Regions from separate parts of the Streptomyces sp. NPDC017993 genome, predicted to be linked through region 1. Evidence: riboswitches for the same ligand, from Rfam matches in the RefSeq annotation. Region 1 holds a riboswitch; the other holds the start of a gene.
The links. A riboswitch is a leader RNA that binds a small molecule or an ion and turns the genes downstream of it on or off. The one in region 1 is predicted to bind cobalamin.

Region 1 (9,352 bases):
CAGGTTTGACGAGTGCACGACCTTGCCGGGCTCGGCGGTCTGGTTGGCGGTGCGGTTGGCGGCGTCCTTGAACGTCATCCAGCCGTTGCCGGTCTGCGCCAGGGTGCGCATCATCCGCGAGTACAGCAGCCGGGCCGGGATCTGCTTGAGCGCCCTGCCCTCGGCCTCGGCCCTGCGGTAGGCGGCGTCGAACTCGTCGCCCCACAGGTCCACCAGCTCCGGCGCGTCCGACGGCGAGAACAGCGACCAGTCGGCGTCCGCCTCGACGCGGCGCATGAACTCGTCCGGGATCCAGTGCGCGATGTTCAGGTTGTGCGTACGGCGGGCCTCCTCGCCGGTGTTGTCGCGCAGCTCCAGGAACTCCTCGATGTCGGCGTGCCAGGTCTCCAGGTAGACGCAGGCGGCGCCCTTGCGGCGGCCGCCCTGGTTCACCGCCGCGACCGAGGCGTCCAGGGTGCGCAGGAACGGCACGATGCCGTTCGAGTGGCCGTTGGTGCCCCGGATCAGCGACCCCCGTGCGCGGATCCGGGAGTAGGAAAGACCGATGCCGCCGGCGTGCTTGGAGAGCCGGGCGACCTGGTGGTAGCGGTCGTAGATCGAGTCGAGTTCGTCCAGCGGGGAGTCCAGCAGATAGCACGAGGACATCTGCGGGTGGCGGGTGCCGGAGTTGAACAGGGTGGGGGAGGACGGCAGATAGGACAGTGAGCTGGTGAGGCGGTACAGCTCGGCGACGTCGTCCAGCGCGGCCGTGGAGTCGTTCTCGGCGAGACCGCAGGCCACCCGGAGCAGGAAGTGCTGTGGTGTCTCGATGACCTGACGGGTGGTGGGGTGCCGCAGGAGGTAGCGGGAGTGCAGGGTGCGCAGGCCGAAGTAGCCGAAGCGGTCGTCGGCGCCGTCGGCGAGGGCCTTGTCGACGGAGGCGTCCAGGCGGGCGGCGTGGGTGCGGACGAACGCGGCGGTGGCGTCGGCGATCAGACCTTCGCGGTGACCGACCTCCACCGAGGCGGAGAACGCGGTGGCGCCCTGGCCCGCGGCCTCCTCCGCGATGGCGAGGGTGAGCAGCCGCGCCGCGAGCCGGGAGTACTGCGGCTCGTCACCGATCAGACCGGCCGCGGCCTCGATCGCGAGTGAGCGCAACTCGGCCTCGTCGGAGCCCGCGTGGCGGCCGCGGAGGGCGGCGGCGGCCACCTTGCCGGGGTCGGTCGCGGTCAGGTCCTCGGTCAGCTCGGTCAGGGTGCGCAGCAGGGCCACACCGGGGCCGTCCTCGGCACGGCCGTCCCGGTCGGCGGGGGCGGGCGGCGCGGACTGCACGACCTCGGCGTCTGACGCGGGCTCCGTTGGCGCGATGGTCACGTGATGCTCTCCCTCACTCGGCGGGGGCCAGGAGGGAGGGGCGCGACGGGCGCGCGCGGGCATGCGGCACCCCGGAATGTCGGGATGCGCGGGCACACCGCGCGGCGTCCACCGGCCCATCCCACGGGGCCCGGACGTATCGACGTCCGCACCGATGGCGGTGCGGGCGTACCGTCGGCAGGTCTTCGGACTCCACGGGCGCGCCGGTAGGGCTTTGGGGCCTTATGGGCGTGCTCGTACACCGTTGCGGGACAGTTCCGGATTCGCACCGGATTCCCCTGCGGCGACAGCGAGCACGAGCATACATGTGGTGGTGGCTTCTCGTGTGCACCCCCATATCTAGTGAGTTGAGAGTGATCAAGCGGTGTCTGTCCGTGCGCTCGGCTATCGGCTTCCTACGTCTCCCGCTCCGTTGATGACAGAGGGAGAAGGTTCCATGACCGCGCTTGCCGACCGGCCGCACATCATGGGCACCGAGCATTTCGAAGAGGCCGCTCGGATACTCGCCCGCCTGGAGGAAGGCGCGCGGTGGGAACTTATCGACGGGACGGTCAGGAGCAAGCCCATGCCGGACGGGGACCACGGGCGGATCATCCAGTGGCTTACCCGTGTCTGTATGCAGCATCGGCCCGAGCTCTGGCTCGACGCCCGGCCAGGGCCTGAAGGTGCAGACGTACCGAAGCGGCCGTGCCCGCCCGGACGGGACGCTCGCGCCCATGGATGCTTTCGTCGGCCAGGGCGAATGGGCCGGCCCCGACCCGGTTCTGATGGTTGTCGAGGTCGCCTCCCACGACCCCGATGCCGACCAGCGGGACCGGGTGGAAAAGCCCCGTGCGTACGCGGAGACCGGCATCCCGCTCTCTCTGCTGGTGGACCGTGATGCCCACCACGTCACGGTCTACAGCCGGCCCGACGCCGACCGCTACGAGAACGTCCACACCGTCCCCTTCGGCAAGTCGCTCCACCTGCCGGACCCGGTGAACATCACGCTCGAAACCGAGGCGCTCAAGGACTGGGTGAGCTGAACCGGCGCGGACGTCGCGCCGCGCTCCGCACGCGAACGGGCCGCCGCACCCTGGGGGTGCGACGGCCCGTGGCCGGGAGCGGTGCGGCGGGTCAGCGGCCCGCGGGGGCCTCCTCCGCGGTAGCAGGCGGCAGGTCGGGGCTGACGCCCTTGTCGCCGATGTCCGCGGTGTAGTCGCCGGGGCTGGTCTCGTCGACGCCGTCCGGCGCCTTCGCGGCCTTCAGGGCGAAGGTCAGCACGACGGTGACCACGACGTTCAGCACGAACGCGGTCAGGCCGATGTAGCCGATCTCACCGATACCCGGGATCTCCCTGCTGGAGCCGCCGAAGTGCGCCTGGGTGGGGCTGGCCACGCCGTACGCCGCGAGCGTGCCGTACGCCATGCCGACCGCCCAGCCGGCGAGCAGCGCCCAGCGGTGGAACCAGCGGGTGAACAGACCGCCGACGAGGGACGGCATGGTCTGCAGGATCCAGATGCCGCCCAGCAGCTGGAAGTTGATGGCGACCGTCTTGTCCATGGTCAGGACGAAGGCCAGCGCGCCGACCTTCACCAGCAGCGAGACGAGCTTGGCGACCTTGTGCTCCTGGGCCGGGGTGGCGTCCGGCTTCAGGAAGTCCTTGTAGACATTGCGGGTGAAGAGGTTGGCCGCGGCGATCGACATGATGGCCGCGGGCACCAGGGCGCCGATGCCGATCGCGGCGAACGCCACGCCGGCGAACCAGCTCGGGAACATGTCCTCGAAGAGCTGCGGAATCGCCAACTGGGGGTTGCCGTGGATCTCCGTGCCGGCCTTGATGGCCATGAAGCCGAGCAGCGCCAGCAGGCCCAGCATCAGGGAGTACAGCGGCAGGATCGTGGTGTTGCGGCGGATCACGTTGCGGCTGCGCGAGGACAGCGTCGCGGTGATCGAGTGCGGGTACATGAACAGCGCCAGCGCCGAGCCCAGCGCCAGCGTGGCGTAGGCCCATTGGGCGTTGGGGCCGCTCGCCAGCTCACCGCGCGGCTTACCGGTCGGTCCCGGCTGCTCGAACGCCTTCCCGGCCGAGTCGAAGATCGCGTCGAAGCCGCCCAGCTTGATCGGGATGTAGATGATCGCCACCGCGATGACGAGGTAGATCAGCCCGTCCTTGACGAAGGCGATGAGCGCGGGCGCCCGCAGCCCCGAGGAGTAGGTGTAGGCCGCCAGGACGGCGAAGGCGATCAGTAGCGGCAGGTCCTTGACGAACCAGTTGGTGGTCTCGCCGCCGCCGATACCCAGGACGTCCAGGACGGCCTGGATGCCGACCAGTTGGAGCGCGATGTACGGCATGGTCGCGAGGATGCCGGTGAGCGCCACGGCCAGCGACAGGCCCTTGGAGCCGAAGCGGCCCCGGACGAAGTCGGAGGTGGTCACATAGCCGTGCTTGTGCGACACCGACCACAGACGGGGCAGGAAGGTGAAGATCAGCGGATAGACCAGGATCGTGTAGGGCACGGCGAAGAAGCCGGCCGCGCCCGCCGCGTAGATCGCCGCCGGGACGGCGACGAAGGTGTACGCGGTGTAGAGGTCGCCGCCGAGCAGGAACCACGTCACCCAGGTGCCGAAGCTCCGGCCGCCCAGGCCCCATTCGTCGAGGTTGGCGGACTGCTCAGCCTTGCGCCAGCGGGCGGCGAGGAAGCCCATGACCGTCACGGCCAGGAAGAAGAACACGAAGACGGCCAGCGCGACGCCGTTCACGCCGTCGGTGGACGAGGCGGCCGGCGGGGCCGGAGCGGCCGGGGCCGCGGAGGCGATTGTCAGGAGAGTCACTGTGCCGCACCCGCCTTACGCGCGCGCTTCTCACGCTGCACGAGCTTGTACGCGGTCATGGTCAGCGCGGTCGAGATGAACACCCACGCCATCTGGTACCAGTAGAAGAAGGGGATCCCTATGAAGGTCGGCTCGATCCTGGCGTAGGAACTCACCCACAGCATCGCCACGAACGGAGCGAGCAGGCACAGCCCGATCACCACACGCGCGGGTGTGACGACCTTTCTGGTGCCTGGCGATTCGGCTGGCTCTGGCATGGGTGTGCTCCGTCCCTGGCGATCTCCTGTGTAATCGGCTGGAAATCTATGGCAGGGCCGTGGCGCGCGTCACTAGCTGTCCGCATATCGGTATGGAAGAGATTTCATTGCGGCCGGCCTACGGGTCCCGGAGCGGGGCGCATCGGTGCAGCTCGGAGGACCCGGGGCGGATCCGGGGCGGACGGCGGCAGCGCGTGCGCCCGGCCCCGCACGGTCGTGTACGGGGCCGGGCGCCGGGCGTTCAGTCCGTGGGGCGCTGCAGCCTGGCGACGAACTTGTAGCGGTCGCCCCGATAGACCGAGCGCACCCACTCCACCGGCTGTCCCTGCGCGTCGAGGGAGTGCCGGGAGAGCATCAGCATGGGCAGGCCGACATCGGTGCCCAGCAGACCGGCCTCGCGCGGGGTGGCGAGGGAGGTCTCGATGGTCTCCTCGGCCTCCGCGAGGCGGACGTCGTAGACCTCGGCCAGTGCGGTGTAGAGGGAGGTGTACTTGACGAGGTTGCGGCGCAGTGAGGGGAACCGCTTGGCGGACAGGTGGGTGATCTCGATGGCCATCGGCTCGCCGCTGGCCAGCCGGAGCCGCTCGATGCGCAGCACCCGGCCGCCGGTGGCGATGTCCAGCAGGCCGGCCAGCTGGTCGTCCGCGGTGACATAGCCGATGTCCAGTAGCTGGGACGTCGGTTCCAGCCCCTGGGCGCGCATGTCCTCGGTGTACGAGGTCAGTTGCAGCGCCTGGGAGACCTTGGGCTTGGCCACGAAGGTGCCCTTGCCCTGGATGCGCTCCAGGCGGCCCTCGACGACCAGTTCCTGGAGGGCCTGGCGCACCGTCGTGCGGGAGGTGTCGAACTCCGCGGCGAGGGTGCGCTCGGGCGGCACCGGGGTCCCCGGCGGCAGAGTCTCGGTGATCTCCAGCAAGTGCCGCTTGAGGCGGTAGTACTTGGGCACGCGAGCGGTGCGTGTGGCGCCGCCGCCGTTCTCGGCGCTGCCCCCTTCGGTGTCCATGACCCGCCTCTCCGACTCCTGTCGCGCTGCCGTCACCGGCTCCTCCGTACGTAGCGGCTCACATCGTGGCATGAGTGGGGTTCCCATGCTTCCTCGCAGGTCCCGGCCCGCCGGATGTCGGTCCGGTAACGGAGCCGACAGCGACTCTTATACACCCCTTGACACCCCAAAAGGTCTAGGCCAAGCTGCGGGCACTGGTCTAAACCATTAAAGACCACACCCGGCCTTTGGGGGAGAGCGCGATGAAGCGTGGGCTCATAGCAGCGACGGCGGTCGCGGGAATGCTGGTGAGTGTCGCTGCCTGTGGGTCCAGCGACGACAACAAAGCGGGAGCGGATGGCTTCAAGGGCCAGAAGCTGACCGTTTGGGTGATGGACGGGTCCAACCCGGCACAGTGGACGAAACAGGTCTCCGAGCAGTTCAAGAAGAAGACCGGCGCCACGGTCGAGTTCAAGGTCCAGCAGTGGAACGGAATTCAGCAGAAGCTGAGCACCGCCCTCTCCGAGGACACTCCGCCGGACGTCGTCGAAATCGGCAACACGCAGACGGCCGCCTACGCCAAGGCCGGTGCCCTGGCCGACCTCGGCGACGTGAAGAAGGAGATCGGCTCCGACTGGAACGACGCCTTCAACAAGAGCGCGCTGGTGGACGGAAAGCAGTACGCACTTCCGTGGTACGCGGGCAACCGCGTGGTGATGTACAACAAGAAGATCTGGGCCGAGGCGGGCATCAAGGGGACCCCCAAGACCCGTAACGCACTCTTCAAGGCATTCGACACCATCAAGAAGAAGACCGATGCCGAGCCGCTCTATCTCCCCGGCCAGAACTGGTACTTCTTCGACGGGCTGACCATCGGCACCGGCGCGGAGCTGGTGAAGAAGGCCGGCGGCAAGTGGGTCTCCAACCTCGGTGACCCCAAGGTCTCCAAGGCCATGGACATCTACAAGCAGTACCAGTCCTTCAGCACCGCCCCGAAGAACAAGGACGAGGCCACCCCGCAGCAGGCCGAGATCTTCTCCAAGGGCAGGACCGGCGCGGTCATCGCCATGGGCTACGAGGCGAATACCGCCATCGCGGCCAACCCGAAGATCAAGGACGACATCGGCTTCTTCACCATCCCCGGGGAGACCGCCGACAAGCCCGAGGGCGTATTCCTCGGCGGCTCCAACTTCGCCGTCGCCGGCATGGGCAGGAACCAGGAACTCGCCAAGGAATTCCTGAAGATCGCCCTGTCCAAGAAGAACGACGGGCAGATGGTCAAGGAGGTCGGCTGGACGCCCAAGTCCCCCGACCTGACGGACGCCGCCAAGGGCAACCCGGCAGCCGAGGCCGCCGCACCCGCCGCGCAGAAGTCGGCGGGCACCACGCCGCCCATCCCGCAGTGGGCAGCCGTGGAGAACGTGCCGAACCCGATCAAGAGCTATATGACGGCGGTCCTGAACGGCAAGGCCCCGGCCGACGCGGCCAAGGACGTCGAGTCCGAGATCAACGCGCGGCTCGCCAAGCAGTAGCCACACCGGCTTCCGTACGGGCCGGCCGTCCCCGGCCCGTACGGAACCACCGCACGCGCAACACCGGTTCGATGGGGAGAAGGCGGTCATGGCAGTGCAGCTCGACGACGCGGTAAAGACGACCGCGCCGCCCCTCGGTACGGGGGGCGCACCGCCCGCCCGCCGCGGACCCCGCCGCCCGCGGGCCGCCCGCGGCGCCCCGTATCTCCTGCTCCTCCCGGCCCTGGCCGCGACCGCGGTCTTCCTGGGCTGGCCGATGGTGCGCAATCTGCTGCTCTCCTTCCAGAACCTGAACATGAAGGAGCTGATCCAGCACCTCACCGACTGGCGCGGCATCGGCAACTACCAGGAGATCCTGGGCAGCGAGCAGTTCTGGCGGGTCACCGTCCGCACCCTCGTCTTCACCGCCGTCAACGTCGTCCTGATCATGGTGATCGGGGTGCTGATCGGACTGCTGCTGGCCCGGCTCGGCACCAAGATGCGGCTGACCTTGTCCGTCGCGCTGGTGCTCGCCTGGGCCATGCCCGTGATCGCCGCGACCACCGTCTTCCAGTGGCTGTTCGACTCCCGCTTCGGCGTCGTCAACTGGCTGCTGGACAAGCTCGGCTGGCACTCCATGGCCGACTACGACTGGGTCGGCACCCAGCTGTCGACCTTCTTCGTCATCACCGTCCTGATCGTGTGGCAGTCGCTGCCCTTCGTGGCCCTGAACCTCTACGCGGCCACCACCACCATCCCCAAGGAGCTCTACGAAGCGGCCCGGATGGACGGTGCCGGCACCTGGCAGGTCTTCACCTCGGTGACCTTCCCCTTCCTCAAGCCCTTCTTCCTCGCCACCACGTTCCTTGAGGTCATCTGGGTCTTCAAGGCGTTCCCGCAGGTCTTCGCGATCAACGAGGGCGGCCCGGACCGGCTCACCGAGACCCTGCCGCTCTACGCCTTCACCGAGGGCGTCGGCAACCTCCACTTCGGCATGGGAGCCGCGATCTCGCTGCTGACGATCCTCGTGCTGCTGGCCATGACCGCGTACTACCTGCGTCTGACGATCAAGCAGGAGCAGCAAGAGGAGAACGAGCTGTGAAGCACTCCCTGGCCGGCCGGATCTGGCCCAACGCCACGGCGATCGTGCTCGCCGTCGGCTTCGTCTTCCCCGTGTACTGGATGTTCAACACGGCCTTCAAGCCCACCCGGGACATCATCACCGAGGACCCGGTGTGGTTCCCCTTCCACGGCACGTTCACGCACTTCGCGGCGGCCGTGAACGCCCCGAACTTCTGGACCCTGGCCCGGAACTCGGTCCTGGTGACGGTGCTCGCGGTGGGACTGTCGCTGCTGATCGCGCTCTGCGGATCGTTCGCCGTCGCACGGATGCGCTTCAAGGGCCGCAAGGGCGTCCTGCTGACGTTCATGGTCGCCCAGATGGCGCCCTGGGAAGTCATGGTGATCGCCAACTACATGATCGTCCGGGATGCCGACCTGCTCAACAGCCTGTTGCCGCTCACCTGCTTCTACATGCTGATGGTGCTGCCCTTCACCCTTCTGACGCTGCGCGGCTACGTCGCGGCGGTGCCCAAGGAACTGGAGGAGTCCGCGATGGTCGACGGCTGCTCCCGCCGGCAGGCCTTCACCAAGGTCGTCTTCCCGCTCCTCGCCCCCGGACTGATGGCCACCTCCCTCTTCGGGTTCATCACCGCATGGAACGAGTTCCCCCTCGTCCTGGTCCTCAACAAGGAACCGGAGGCGGGCACCCTGCCGCTGTGGCTCTCACAGTTCCAGAGCCAGTTCGGGGACGATTGGGGTGCCACCATGGCCGCCGCGTCGATCTTCGCCGTCCCGATCCTCGTCCTCTTCCTGTTCCTGCAACGCAAGGCGGTCGGCGGTCTCACCTCCGGCGCAGTGAAGGGATAACGCAGACATGACTCCTCTTGTTCGCTCCGTCCGCTCCGCCGACACCCTCACCCGCGACGCCCTGGCCGTCCTCCAGCCCGGCTTCACCGGAACCACCGCCCCCGACTGGCTGCTGCGCCGCCTCGGCGAAGGGCTGACCTCGGTGGGGCTGTTCGGCCGCAACGTCGCGACCCCCGCACAACTCGCCTCCCTCACCGCACAGTTGCGGGAGGTACGGGAGGACGTCCTGGTCGCCGTCGACGAGGAGGGCGGCGACGTCACCCGCCTCGAAGTGCGCGGCGGTTCCTCCTTCCCCGGAAACCTCGCACTCGGCGCCATCGACGACACCGGCCTGACCCGCGACGTCGCCCGGGAACTCGGCCGCCGTCTCGCCGAGTGCGGCGTCACCCTCAACTGGGCACCCTCGGCGGACGTCAACTCCAACCCGTCCAACCCCGTCATCGGTGTCCGCTCCTTCGGCGCCGACCCGCAGCTGGTCGCCCGGCACACCGCCGCCTACGTCGACG
Region 2 (9,352 bases), on a different contig from region 1:
ACGGAATGGGATATATGACTACGGAATCCAAGGCGGCCAAGCCGGCGCTTCCCGCGAGTCCTCCCCTGACCGAACGTCAGGAGGCCCGTCGACGCCGCATCCTGCACACCAGCGCCAAGCTGGCCGGCCGCGGCGGGTTCGACGCCGTGCAGATGCGCGAGGTGGCCGAGTCCTCGGGCGTCGCACTCGGCACCCTCTACCGCTATTTCCCCTCCAAGGTGCATCTGCTGGTCGCGACCATGCAGGACCAGCTCCAGCACATGCACGAGACGTTGCGCAAGCGGCCGCCGTCGGAGGAGGACCCGGGCAAACGGGTCGCCCAGACCCTGATGCGGGCGTTCCGCGCCCTCCAGCGCGAACCGCACCTCGCGGACGCCATGGTGCGCGCGCTGACCTTCGCCGACCGCTCGGTCAGCCCCGAGGTGGACACCGTCTCCCGGCTGACCACCGCGATCATCCTGGACGCGATGAACCTGGACGGGCCCGCCACCCCCGACCAGTTGTCCGCGGTACGCGTCATCGAGCACACCTGGCACTCGGCGCTGATCACCTGGCTGTCCGGGCGGGCCTCGATCGCCCAGGTGAAGATCGACATCGAGACGGTCTGCCGGCTGATCGACGTCACCGCACCGGATCCGGGGCCGCGGCCGGGGACTCGACCGGGGTCGGGGACGGCTCCTCACTCCTCCGGCGGGAAGACCGGCTGACCGCTGTCCGCCGCGGTGATGAGGATCGCCTCGACCGGGCACCCCTCGGCCGCCGCCAGCACGCTCTCGGCGGGGTCACCCTCCGGCACCACCGGGTGCGACTGCCGGGCGGAGTCGAGGCGGAAGCCGTCGGGTGCCGCCCCGACGCACATCCCCGACCCGATGCACACGCTCCGGTCCACCTCCACCCGCCAGCGGTCCCCCATCAGGCACCCGCCGGCAGGTGGATCATCTTGTGCTCCAGATACTCGCCGAACCCCTCCGGGCCGAACTCCCGCCCGATGCCGGAGTTCTTGTAGCCGCCGAACGGGCCGAGCATGTCGATGCTGAAGGTGTTCACCGAGTACGTACCGGTGCGCACCTGCCGCGCGATGTCGATGCCCCGCTCGACGTCGGCCGTCCACACCGAGCCGGAGAGGCCGTAGTCGGAGTCGTTGGCGATCCGTACCGCCTCGGCCTCGTCGTCGTAGGGCAGCAGGCAGATGACCGGGCCGAAGATCTCCTCGCGGGCTATCCGCATGGAGTTGGCGACCTCGCCAAAGAGCGTCGGCTCGACGTACCAGCCCGTCGGCTGCCCCTCGGGCCGGCCGCCCCCCGTCAGGACCTTGGCGCCTTCCTGCTGGCCGAGCGCGATGTAGTCCAGCGAACGCTGCTGCTGCCGGCGGGCGACCAGCGGGCCGAGTTCGGTGGCCGGATCCAGCGGGTCGCCGACGGTCAGGGCGCCGGCCGCCGCGGTGAACCGCTCGGCGATCTCGTCGTAGCGACTGCGCGGCGCGAGAATCCGCGTCTGGGCCACACACGCCTGGCCGTTGATCATCCAGGCGAACGGCACGATGCCGGCCACCGCCGCTTCCAGATCCGCGTCCGGCAGGATCACCGCGGCGGACTTGCCGCCCAGCTCCAGCGTGACGCGGCTGAGGTTGCGGGCCGCGACCTCCATGACCCGCTTGCCCGCCGCCACCGACCCGGTGAACGAGACCTTGTCCACGCCCGGATGCCCGACCAGGTACTCACTGACCTCCCGGTCCGCGGGCAGGATCGACAGCACCCCCTCCGGCAGCCCGGCCTCGGTCACGATCTCGGCGAGGAGGTAGGCGTCCAGCGGAGTCTCCGGCGACACCTTCAACACCACCGAGCAGCCCGCCAGCAGGGCCGGCGCGAGCTTGGCGGCGGCGGTGAACTGCGGGACGTTCCAGGGCACGACGGCCGCGACCACCCCGGCCGGCTCCCGGCGGACCAGCAGCGGGCCCAGCAGGCCGGCGCGCCGCTCCTCGAACGGGAAGTCACGGGCCACGGCGAGGGCCGCGTCCCACACCAGCATCGCCGCCAGCGACTGCACCATCAGTCCGGAGGTGACGGGTGTGCCGTTCTCGGAGCTGATGACCCGGGCGATCTCCTCGCTGCGCGCGGCGAAGGCGTCCTTGATGCGGGTCACCACGGCGATCCGCTCCGCCAGCGGGGCCCTGGCCCAGACCCCGGAGTCGAAGGACGTGCGGGCCGCAGCCACCGCGCGGTCGACATCGGCCCGGGAGGCGTGCGGAACCCGGCCGATGACCTGCTCGGTGTGCGGTGAGACGACCTCGATCGTGTCGCGGCCGGCCGGGTCGACCAACTCACCGCCTATGTAGAGCTTTCCGTGCTCGACGAGGTCGCTCATCGCTGCCGCCTCCCGCGGGTTGGCCGCCCTCGGCCGGCTGGCATTCATGCGCCCGCCGACATCTGACGCTGCATCAGAAACTGATACCAGTTCCCCTTGCAGGAGTCCACGGCGCGCACACAATCACCGCGCCGTCGGCCCCCACTTCCTAGCCGGTGCCTGTCTACTGCCTCAACTCCGCCATCGAAAAGACCACTTCAGGACGTACTGGAACTCGTTCTAGTTATAGTGACCGGGCAGGCCCACACCGAGAGGGGACCGGGATGACACAGGTGACCGACCACAGGGGCGGGGTATGGAGCATCGCCGTCCCCATCCCGGACAATCCGCTCGGCCACACCCTCGTCCACCTCCTGGAGACCGACCGCGGTCCGGTGCTCATCGACACCGGCTGGGACGACCCGGACTCCTGGGACACCCTCGTCGCCGGTGTCGAGGGATGCGGGTTCGCCGTCACCGACCTGCACGGCGTCCTGATCACCCACCACCACCCCGACCACCACGGCCTCTCCGCCAAGGTCCGCGAGGCGTCCGGGGCCTGGATCGCGATGCACGCGGCCGACACCGCCATGGTCCGCCGCAGCCGCGAGGCCGAGCCGGGCCGGTGGCTCGACTACCTGACCGCCAAACTCACGGCGGCGGGCGCGCCCGAGGACCACCTCGCGCCCCTGCGGGCGGCCCGCGCCAAGGGCAGCGCCCGGTCACTGCCCGCCCGGCGGCCCGCGCTGCCCGACCGCGACATCGCCCCCGGCGAGCTGCTCGACCTCCCCGGGCGTCGGCTGCGGGGGATCTGGACGCCGGGGCACACCCCGGGACACGTCTGCCTGCATCTGGAGGAGGAGCACCCGGGGCGGGGCACGGGGGCCGGTGCGGGGGCCGGGGACGGGGAGGCCGGGAGTGCGGTGGCCGGGGCCCCGGCCGGGCAGCCCCACCGCTTCGGCCGGCTGTTCTCCGGCGACCACCTCCTCCCCGGCATCACCCCGCACGTCGGGCTGTACGAGGACCCGGACGACGCCACGGTCACCGACCCGCTGGGCGACTACCTCGACTCCCTGGAGCGGATCGGCAGGCTCGCCCCCGCCGAGGTGCTGCCCGCCCACCAGCACGCGTTCGCCGACGCGGACGGGCGCGTGCAAGAACTCCTCGCCCACCACGAAGAGCGCCTGTCCGGACTGAGAGCACTGCTCCGCGAACCCCTCACGCCCTGGCAGCTCGCGGTGGCGATGGAGTGGAACCGCCCCTGGGAGCAGATCCCCTACGGCTCCCGCAACATCGCCGTCTCGGAAGCCGAGGCCCACCTGCGCCGCCTGGTGAAACTCGGGCACGCCGAGCCCGTCCCCGGCTCCGACCCGGTGACGTACCGGGCGGCATGACCCCCGAGGGCCGGCGCCCGACACCGCCCGACACCGCCCGACACCGCCCGCGGGGAAGGGCTCCGCCGCCCCGCTCCCCGCGCCCGCACGCCGGGGCCGCGTTCCCGCCGGTATCCGTACGTGCGAGCGAACCCCTTGCGGGCGCCGGTTAAGGTGTGCGTGAAAACTTCATCCGTGCCTATCGGGGGAAGCCGGTGAAAATCCGGCGCTGACCCGCAACCGTGAGGACGGCCCGCCCGCGCACCGCGACGCTTACGCGGCACGCACGGCCGTACGAGCCGGAGCACCCGCTGGCGCACGACCAAGGCTCCCGCCCCGGCCCCGCCTTCGGACGGCCGGTGCGCGGCACCGTCGAGGTATACGGAGCTGAGCCCGGTGCCACCGCGTGGGTCCGACGACCGGGCGCGCGGGCGGCCGGCCGAGCGCGGCTGCGTACACCGCTGCGAACCGACCCCGAGAGGCACCGACCCCATGGCTCCTTCCTTCGCCGTCCTGGCACGCCGCGCCGCCGCGGCGCTGGCCACCGCGGCGGTGCTGGGCGCGGCCGCCGCCCCGGCCGCGTTCGCCGACTCCGCCGCCCCGGCCGCGGCCCCCTCGCCCTCCCCCGCGAAGCTGCCCGCCGGCCTGTACGGCGCCACCTCCCCTGAGTACGACGGCGTGTGGCGGCAGTCCCTCGCCCTGCTCGCGCAGGACACGGTGGGCCTGCGGCCCGCGGCGTCGGCGGTCGACTGGCTCACCGGGCAGCAGTGCGCCGACGGTTCGTTCGCCGCCTTCCGGGCCGACCCGGCGAAGCCCTGCGCCGCCAAGACGATGCGGGACACCAACCAGACGGGCGCCGCGGTGCAGGCACTGGCCGCGCTCGGCGGACACGGTGACGCCGTGAAGAAGGCCGTGGGCTGGCTGAAGTCCGTGCAGAACAAGGACGGCGGATGGAGTTCGATGGCGGGCTCGGCGAGCGACGCCAACTCCACCTCCGTGGTCATCGGGGCACTCGTCGCGGCGGGCGAGAAGCCGGCCGCCGTGACCTCGGAAGAGGGCGGCAAGTCGCCCTTCGACGCGCTGCTGACCTTCCAGCTGGGCTGCAGGGCGAAGTCCGCGGAGCGCGGCGCCTTCGCCTTCCAGCCCAAGGACGGCGCGTTGGCCCCGAACGCCGACGCCACCGCGGCCGCCGCGCTGGGCGCCCTCGGCGAGGGCTTCGTCGTCACGCCGGCCGGCAAGGACACAGTCACCCCTGTCCGCCCGCTGACCTGCAAGGACGGTGCGGACAGCCAGGGCGACGACGGTAAGGGCAAGGGCAGCGCGGACGCCGGTGCCCGGAAGGTGGCGGCCGGGGGCGCGGACGCCTACCTCGTCGCGCAGCTCGACGCGAACGGGCAGCACCTGCTGTCCGCGATGCCCGGCGCGGAGGACCAGCCGGACGTCGGCAACACCGCCGACACCGTCCTCGCGCTGGCCGCGGGAGCGCACGGCGCGGCCGCGCAGAAGCCGCTGAAGTGGCTGGAACAGCACGCGGCGGACTGGGCGAAGCAGAACGGCCCGGCCGCGTATGCCCAGCTGGTGCTCGCCGCGCACGCCACGGGCACCGACCCGCGCGCCTTCGGCGGCACCGACCTGGTCGCCGCTCTCAACGCCACCGGCCCCGCGCCGGCCGCCGGCCAGAAGCAGGGGAAGAGCGCCGACGCGAAGGACACGGAGGACAGCGGGAGCGGCATGGGCATCTGGTGGGTCGTCGGCGTCGGGCTCGCCGTGGGCGCCGGTATCGGCTTCCTGCTGAGCGGCCGCAAGAAGAAGAACGCCCTCTGATGCGCTTCCCTCGTATCGCCTGCGCCCTGCTGCTGGCCGGCACGATCAGCGGCCTGGCCGCCGCGCCCGCCCAGGCGCAGGAGTACCGCTACTGGTCCTTCTGGAACAGCAAGGGCGGCTCGGGCGGCTCCGGTGGCGCCGCCGGTTCCTGGGCGTACGCGACCGAAGGGCCGGCCACCGCGCGGCCGGCCGACGGTGCGGTCGAGGGGTTCCGGTTCACCGTGAGCGCCGACTCCGCCGCGGCCGCCGGCCCGCGCACGGCCGCCGACTTCGACGCGATCTGCCAGGGCACACCCGCCAAGGAGAACAGCAAGCGGGTCGGCGTCGTCATCGACTTCGGCAGTGCGTCGGACGCGCCCGGCGGGGAGCGGCCGCCGAAGCCGCGGACGCACTGCGCCGTTGTCCCTGAGGACGCCTCGGCGGGTGAGGTACTGGCCGCGGTCGCCCGGCCGCTGCGGTACGACCCCCACGCCCTGTTGTGCGCCATCGCCGACTACCCGCGGTCGGGGTGCGCGGACCGGGTCGGCGGATCAGGCGACACGGGGGCCGAGGACGAGGCAGGCGGCAAGGACGAGGCAGCCGCGGGCTCCGGGCCGGACGCCTCCGCGCCGTCGGCGGAGCGGGGTTCCGGCACGGTGGACCACGGCGAGGACGGCGGCCCGTCCGCCGGACTGCTCGGCGGCGGCGCGGCCGTCTTCGCCCTGGGAGCGGCGGCCGTATGGCAGGCACGCCGCCGACGCGGATGAGCGCCCCGCGCGCGACCCGTACCACCGCGCTGCACGCCGGAGCGTGGTGGCTGTGGGCGCTCGGCCTGGCGACCGCGGCCTCCCGCACCACCAATCCGCTGCTGCTCGGCATGCTGGTCGGGGTGGCGGGCTACGTCGTCGCGGCCCGCCGTACGGACGCGCCCTGGGCCCGGTCGTACGGTGCGTTCGCCAAGCTCGGCCTGTTCGTGATCGCCATCCGGCTGGTCTTCGCCTTCGTCCTGGGCTCGCCGATCCCCGGTTCCCACGTTCTTGTGACGCTGCCCGAAGTGCCGCTCCCCGACTGGGCGCGGGGCGTCCGGATCGGCGGCCGGGTCACCGCCGAGGGCATGCTCTTCGCCCTCTACGACGGCCTGAAGCTGGCCGCCCTCCTCATCTGCGTCGGCGCCGCGAACGCCCTCGCCAACCCCGCCCGGATGCTGAAGTCGCTGCCCGGGGCCCTCTACGAGGCGGGCGTCGCGGTCGTCGTCGCGATGACGTTCGCGCCGAATCTGGTGGCCGACGTGCAGCGACTGCGCGCGGCCCGTCGGCTGCGCGGCCGTCCCGACCGCGGCTTCAAGGCCCTCCTCCAGGTCGGACTGCCCGTGCTGGAAGGGGCGCTGGAGCGCTCGGTCGCGCTGGCCGCCGCGATGGACGCCCGCGGCTACGGCCGCGCCGCCCAGGTGCCACGCGCCGTCCGGCACACCACCTCGGTCCTCACCCTCGGCGGCCTGCTCGGCGTCTGCGCCGGGACCTACGGGCTGCTGGCCGGGACCGGCGCCGGCTACGGGCTGCCCCTGCTGCTCGCCGGACTCGCCGCCGCGCTCGGCGGGTTGTGGCTGGGCGGCCGCCGCTCCGTACGCACCCGCTACCGGCCGGAACGCTGGGGCACCCGCGCCTGGCTGGTGGCCGGCTCCGGCATCGCCGTGGCAGCCCTGATGATCTGGGCGGACGCCGTCGCGCCCGGCGCCCTCCAGCCGCCCGTCGTCCCCCTCACCGCACCCGTCCTCCCGCTCTGGCCGGCCCTCGGCATACTGGTGGGCCTGCTGCCCGCGTTCGTCGCGCCCCTGCCGGCCCGCACCTCGCCCGAACGTGCCGGGCCGAGTGGCGGGCCCGACGGCGGTCGCACCCCCGGTCGCACACCCGGTCACGGCCCCGATACGTCGAAGAAGTCTCTGCGGTCGCCGCGGTCTCCGAAGTCACCGGAGCCACCGCAGTCACAGCAGGCGCCGCAGTCACCGATCTCGCCGACGCCGCCGCAGTCGCCCACGTCACAGAGGGAGTCCACCCAGTGATCCGGTTCGAGCAGGTGTCGGTCACCTACGGGGACGCCACCGAGCCCGCCGTGCGGGACGTCGACCTGACCGTCCCCGAAGGGGAGCTGTGTCTCCTCGTCGGCCCCTCCGGTGTCGGCAAGTCGACTCTGCTGAACGCCGTCTGCGGGCTCGTACCGCACTTCACCGGGGGCACCCTGCACGGCCGGGTCACCGTCGACGGCCGCGACACCCGCACCCACCGGCCGCGTGAACTGGCCGATGTGGTCGGCACCGTGGGCCAGGACCCGCGGGCGCACTTCGTCACCGACACCGTCGAGGACGAACTCGCCTACGGCATGGAATCCCTCGGCCTCGCCCCGGACGTGATGCGCCGCCGCGTGGAGGAGACCCTCGACCTGCTGGGCCTCGCCGACCTGCGCGACCGTGCCCTCACCACGCTCTCCGGTGGCCAGATGCAGCGGGTGGCGATCGGCTCCGTGCTGACCACCCACCCCAAGGTCCTCGTCCTGGACGAACCGACCTCCGCCCTGGACCCGGCCGCCGCCGAGGAGGTGCTGGCGGTGCTCCAGCGTCTCGTGCACGACCTCGGGACGACGGTGCTGCTGGCCGAACACCGCCTGGAGCGGGTGGTGCAGTACGCGGACCAGGTGATCCTGCTGCCCTCGCCAGGCGCTGCCCCGGTCATCGGCGACCCCGCGCAGATCATGGCCGTCTCGCCGGTCCACCCCCCGGTCGTCGCCCTGGGCCGCCTCGCCCAGTGGTCGCCGCTCCCCCTCTCCGTACGCGACGCGCGCCGCAGGGCCGCTCCTCTCCGCGACCGCCTCCAGGAGCTGACACCGCCCGGTGCGGACGCGGCGGCAGACACCGGAACACCGGCCGCCCTCGTCTCCGAGCTCACCGTCCACCGAGGCCGAATTGCTGTCCTGGACGGGGTGGACCTCACCGTCCACCCCGGCGAGACCCTCGCGTTGATGGGCCGTAACGGTGCGGGCAAGTCCACCCTGCTCGCCACCCTCGTCGGCATGCACGAGCCGTCCTCCGGCACGGTCCGGGTCGGCGACGCCACCCCGCACCGCACCCGCCCCCGCGCCCTCCTGCGCCACGTCGGCCTGGTCCCCCAGGAACCTCGTGACCTGCTGTACGCCGATACCGTCGCCGCCGAATGCGCGGCGGCCGACGACGACGCGGGCGCGCCCGCAGGCACCTGCCGGGAACTCGTCACCCGCCTGCTGCCCGACGTACCGGACTCCGTCCACCCCCGCGATCTGTCCGAGGGCCAACGCCTCGCGCTGGCCCTGGCGGTCGTCCTGACCGCCCGGCCGCCGCTGCTCCTGCTCGACGAGCCCACCCGCGGCCTCGACTACGCCGCCAAGGCCCGTCTGATCGAGGTGCTGCGCGCGCTGGCCGACGAGGGGCACGCCGTCGTTCTGGCCACCCACGACGTGGAACTGGCCGCCGAACTCGCCCACCGCGTCGTCATCCTGGCCGACGGCGAGATCGTGGCCGACGGCCCCACCGACGAGGTCGTGCTCGCGTCGCCCTCCTTCGCCCCTCAGGTCGCGAAGGTCCTCGCGCCGCTGCCATGGCTGACGGTCCCCCAGGTGGCGCACGCCCTGGAGGCCACCGCATGAACGCCGCCCACTCCACCCCAGGCCAACCCGACGGGCCCCCCGGGGGCCCCCTCCCCCCTCCCCCACCCCCGTCGCATGAGCCGGACCGTCGGCGTCGCCTCGGCCTACGTCGCTTCGGCCTGCATCACCTCGGCCTGCGTCACCTCGGCCTGCGTCACCTC

Region 2: another riboswitch for cobalamin. It lies ahead of ACH4FH_RS28540 (prenyltransferase/squalene oxidase repeat-containing protein); the one in region 1 lies ahead of ACH4FH_RS24435 (ribonucleoside-diphosphate reductase subunit alpha).

The regions. Positions count from the first base shown of each region.
Region 1 is NZ_JBIRGO010000013.1:181,908-191,259, reverse strand. It holds gene ACH4FH_RS24435 (ribonucleoside-diphosphate reductase subunit alpha) at 1-1,353, opposite strand, end outside; cobalamin riboswitch at 1,512-1,673, opposite strand; partial or broken gene ACH4FH_RS24430 (Uma2 family endonuclease) at 1,790-2,378, shown strand; gene mctP (monocarboxylate uptake permease MctP) at 2,470-4,095, opposite strand; gene ACH4FH_RS24420 (DUF3311 domain-containing protein) at 4,164-4,424, opposite strand; gene ACH4FH_RS24415 (GntR family transcriptional regulator) at 4,666-5,427, opposite strand; gene ACH4FH_RS24410 (extracellular solute-binding protein) at 5,670-6,938, shown strand; gene ACH4FH_RS24405 (carbohydrate ABC transporter permease) at 7,027-8,019, shown strand; gene ACH4FH_RS24400 (carbohydrate ABC transporter permease) at 8,016-8,846, shown strand; gene ACH4FH_RS24395 (glycoside hydrolase family 3 protein) at 8,854-9,352, shown strand, end outside.
Region 2 is NZ_JBIRGO010000017.1:181,638-190,989, forward strand. It holds gene ACH4FH_RS28520 (TetR family transcriptional regulator) at 15-707, shown strand; gene ACH4FH_RS28525 (ferredoxin) at 680-913, opposite strand; gene ACH4FH_RS28530 (aldehyde dehydrogenase) at 913-2,364, opposite strand; gene ACH4FH_RS28535 (MBL fold metallo-hydrolase) at 2,628-3,737, shown strand; cobalamin riboswitch at 3,866-4,047, shown strand; gene ACH4FH_RS28540 (prenyltransferase/squalene oxidase repeat-containing protein) at 4,209-5,540, shown strand; gene ACH4FH_RS28545 (SCO2322 family protein) at 5,540-6,286, shown strand; gene ACH4FH_RS28550 (CbiQ family ECF transporter T component) at 6,259-7,578, shown strand; gene ACH4FH_RS28555 (ABC transporter ATP-binding protein) at 7,575-9,191, shown strand; gene ACH4FH_RS28560 (hypothetical protein) at 9,267-9,352, shown strand, end outside.